DNA from 2 places in the Staphylococcus lutrae genome. Region 2 is predicted to be linked to the other one. Evidence: a T-box and tRNA genes for the amino acid it is inferred to sense, from the RefSeq annotation. Region 2 holds a T-box; the other holds one or more tRNA genes.
What was found. The T-box of region 2 lies ahead of serS (serine--tRNA ligase). A T-box ahead of a tRNA ligase gene usually reads a tRNA of that ligase, here a tRNA-Ser.
Positions count from the first base shown of each region.

Region 1: it encodes a tRNA-Ser, which carries the amino acid that the T-box ahead of serS (serine--tRNA ligase) is inferred to sense. The anticodon was not compared.

Region 1 covers NZ_CP020773.1:273,136-275,325, forward strand. Annotated here, with positions in the region: partial or broken gene B5P37_RS12305 (ISL3 family transposase) at 1-1,130, opposite strand, end outside; tRNA gene B5P37_RS01325 (tRNA-Ser) at 1,343-1,431, opposite strand; tRNA gene B5P37_RS01330 (tRNA-Glu) at 1,480-1,551, opposite strand; tRNA gene B5P37_RS01335 (tRNA-Asn) at 1,553-1,627, opposite strand; tRNA gene B5P37_RS01340 (tRNA-Gly) at 1,635-1,708, opposite strand; tRNA gene B5P37_RS01345 (tRNA-His) at 1,724-1,796, opposite strand; tRNA gene B5P37_RS01350 (tRNA-Phe) at 1,811-1,883, opposite strand; tRNA gene B5P37_RS01355 (tRNA-Asp) at 1,894-1,970, opposite strand; tRNA gene B5P37_RS01360 (tRNA-Met) at 1,982-2,055, opposite strand; tRNA gene B5P37_RS01365 (tRNA-Glu) at 2,165-2,190, opposite strand, start outside.
Region 2 covers NZ_CP020773.1:1,295,168-1,297,357, forward strand. Annotated here, with positions in the region: gene serS (serine--tRNA ligase) at 1-967, opposite strand, end outside; T-box leader at 1,050-1,244, opposite strand; partial or broken gene hutH (histidine ammonia-lyase) at 1,293-2,190, opposite strand, start outside.

The DNA.
Region 1 (2,190 bases), 1.0 Mb from region 2:
AAATATAAGGTATATATTTTATGAGTGTGTTAATAACACGTTTGAGTCCATTTGAAATATTTAAACTCTTCGAACGTTGTAACGCTTCCTCTAATTGTTCAATGTTATTTGATCTTAGAGTTTCTAGAATATGATGTCGCTTCATACGTTAACTGGAATTCTTCATCAAAAGTTAACAAGAATCGTACTAAGCTATACTGACTATGCCATGTATTAAAAAGTCTGAACGAGTGATAATGGACTCTGTCTAATTCAATTGGAGATTTTAATAAAAGCTTCTAATACCGTTTTAATTTATTGTACTTGGGTTTTTCTCTAGTCTTAAAACTATTCATTGTTTTAACGCGACTGTGATTGATTTCACGGTTAACCGCTTGAACAATATGAAAACGGTCTAAGATAATATCTGCATTGGGAAATAATAATGATTGAATTAGCGACATGTATGGTGGATACATATCAATAGAAACACTTTTAACTCCTTCACGCTGCTTTCTTGAGAATCTTAAAAAGTATTCTTCCAACTTGAACTTACGTCGATCTGGTAAGATATCAATAATATCATGCGTGATACTATCACAGTATATAAAGCTCATAGAGCTGTCGACATCATTAGTTGACTTAAATTCATCAAAGGATAAATGTTGGGGCAATATATCACTAGGTTGTGTTTTTACTGCTTCCCCTAGGTCTTTCAAATACCGATGAACAGTTGAAGGTGAAACTAAAACACTATTCGCTATATCTTTTTCAGATATGACAGTGGCAAGCTTTCTCGTCACCATTAGTTTTACGTCATTAGAAATTGTACAACGCGGTTCTATATATGGTGTTTTAGCCGTAAAAGTTTGACCACAAGCTTTACAATAGAAGCGTTGCTTTTTTAACACAAGATAACTAGGCCTTTCAAGAATAAGCCCCATATACACTCTTGTACTGCGAAAGCCATTTTTAATAACTGTGTGTTGCTCATTCTTGATACCACAACACTCACAACCTTTAGGTTGATAAGTTAAAACCCCTTTATAAAACAATGATTGAACGTTCTTGAAGGTTTGAATACCTAAACATTCAGTGATTTTTAAATTTGATACTTTTATTCCAATCATTTCTGATATATCATTATACATAGGCACGAATATCTCTCCTTAATTTGTTGGTTTCATCACTTACAATTATAGAGATATTTGTGCTATTTTTTGTATTTAAAACAAAAATAACGGCCAGTGATCAACTCACCAACCGTTAAAAGTATAGAACCTTAAAAGTATAGAACCTAAAAAAGTTCATTCTACACACCTAAAAATAAATAGTAGTGTAGCATGAACTTAATTGAACCTTACGGAGAGCAAGGGATTCGAACCCTCGAGACGCTTTTGGCGCCTACACACTTTCCAGGCGTGCTCCTTCGGCCAACTCGGACAACTCTCCAAAATATAAAATTAAAAAATCAGAAGCGATATTTCACTTCTGATTATATGACCCCTACGGGACTCGAACCCGTGTTACCGCCGTGAAAGGGCGGTGTCTTAACCGCTTGACCAAGGGGCCATGGCTCCACAGGTAGGACTCGAACCTACGACCGATCGGTTAACAGCCGATAGCTCTACCACTGAGCTACTGTGGAATAAAAATGGAGCGGGTGATGGGAATCGAACCCACAACATCAGCTTGGAAGGCTGAGGTTTTACCACTAAACTACACCCGCAAAACAAACGATATAGGCGGTTGATGGGAATCGAACCCACGAATGTCGGAACCACAATCCGATGCGTTAACCACTTCGCCACAACCGCCGTGATTTAAGAAGTGGTTCAGGACGGAATCGAACCGCCGACACAAGGATTTTCAGTCCTTTGCTCTACCGACTGAGCTACTGAACCATTTTAAGAATGGCGGTCCCGACGGGAATCGAACCCGCGATCTCCTGCGTGACAGGCAGGCGTGTTAAACCGCTCCACTACGGGACCACTTATAAAAATTGCGGGAGGCGGATTTGAACCACCGACCTTCGGGTTATGAGCCCGACGAGCTACCGAACTGCTCCATCCCGCGATAATATTATTTGTAAATCACTTACTTAACCATCATAACAATTTATCAATCTAATGTCAACAATTTTTTAAAATTATTAAAATAAATGTTATGAATTAAAAATTCTAAGTGACTCCTACGGGACTCGAACCCGTG
Region 2 (2,190 bases):
ATAGAATGACACGACGATAAGGTAATTTTAGCGCTTCAAGAATCGCTTCTGCATGTGTTGTCATTTCTTCCAACGCATTCCAAGAATCTTCCGGCTTTTCTATTCTCACCATCTCTACTTTATTGAATTGATGTAAGCGAATCAATCCTCGTGTATCACGACCGGCTGATCCCGCTTCACTTCTAAAACAAGCAGATTGTGCTGTAAATTTTGCTGGTAATTGACCCGGTTGAATGATTTCGTCTCTATAATAATTCGTTAAAGGGACTTCTGCTGTAGGAATGGTATACATGCCTTCCTTTTCAACTTTGAATAAATCTTCTTCAAATTTTGGTAACTGTCCTGTCCCATACATCGATTGGGCATTGACCAACTGAGGCACCATCATTTCTTTGTAACCGTGTTGTGTGGTATGCATTGTAATCATGAAATTCATCAAAGCCCGTTCTAATTTCGCACCCTCATTTGTTAGAAATACGAATCTCGCACCCGATACACGTGCTGCACGATCAAAGTCCGCCATTTCAAGTGACTCTACTAAATCCCAATGCGCTTTCGCTTCAAAGTCAAATTCACGAGGAGTCCCCCATTTTTTTAATTCTATGTTCTCTGTATCATCTTCACCTTCAGGCACATCGTCATGAATTAAGTTAGGAATACGTGACAAAACGTCTTTCAATTTCTTTTCTGTGTCTTTCAATTGTGCGTCAATCGCTTTGATTTTTTCGCCAACTTCACGCTGTGCTTTAATGGCATCCTCTGCATTTTCTTTATTCCGTTTCTTTTCAGCAATTTGTTGTGAAGCTTTGTTACGTTCCGCTTTTAAATCCTCTGTTTGTTGAATATCATCACGGCGTTGTTGATCTAACGCTAATACTTCATCCACAACAGCAGGATCCATTTGGCGCAAAGCGATTTTTTTCTTTACTTTTTCAGGTTCATTTCTAAACAATTTGATATCTAACATAAGACAACTTCCTTTCTTTGTTCTCACATGGATTAAACGGCGCATCACGTATGGAGTCAAAATAAAAACCACACCCCTCAACACAAGGGACGTGGTTCGACGCGTTGCCACCCTATTCAACAGACAAAAAATGTCTGCACTCTCACAAATTGATAACGGTTTTACCCGCATTGTTTTCTTACATGGATAGATTTCATATAGCGCTGTACATTTGTTTTCACCAACCACAAACTCTCTAATTCCAGTTCTATATTACTTATTCCACAAACAATATTGTATTCGATTTCGTGTTTAATATAACAAACAATTTTTCGAATAGCAAGTTTTATTTTTGATAGGCCAATGCTTGTAAATAATGGGCTACATTTTCGATATCTTGATGGAACTGTCGGTCTGTTTGTATAGAAGGCACCACTTTACGCAACGCCTCATACTGTTCTCGTGTCTTCGGTGAGAGTTGATCGACATTCCGCAATTCCACTGCTTGAGCAGCAATAATCGCTTCAATTGCTATGACTCTGCGCGTATTTTCTAAAATTTGGTATCCATGTCGTGCTGCAATTGTCCCCATTGAAACATGGTCCTCTTGGTTTGCTGAAGATGGGATAGAATCCACACTCGCGGGGTGTGCTAAAGTTTTATTTTCTGAAACAAGACTCGCCGCAGCATACTGCATAATCATTGCACCACTTTGTAAACCCGGTTCCGGACTTAAAAAAGCTGGTAATCCCCCATTTAATTGTGGATTAACAAGTCGTTCTAAGCGGCGCTCTGCCACATTCGCGAGTTCGCTCGTTCCAATTTTTAAGAAATCTAGCGCAAATGCAATGGGCTGTCCATGGAAATTCCCCCTGAAATGACCAAGGTCTCATCATCTTCACTAAAAATAAGTGGATTATCATTTGCTGCGTTCATTTCAAATTCTAACTTCTCACGTACATACTGAATCACCTGAAAGCTTGCACCATGGATTTGTGGAATACACCGTAACGTGTAAGGGTCTTGAACGCGCATTTCACCTTGTCTTGTTGTGAGTTGTGAACCTTCAAGCCAGTCTAACATCCGTCTTGCTACAGCTGTCTGCTCTTCAAAATTACGCACACGATGCACCGCTTCATGATATGCATCTGTAATACCTCGTAGGGCTTGATGCGTGAGTGCCGCAATCCATTCAGATTGATAAGCTAAGTTTTCAGTTTCAATTAATGTGATGACACCTTGTG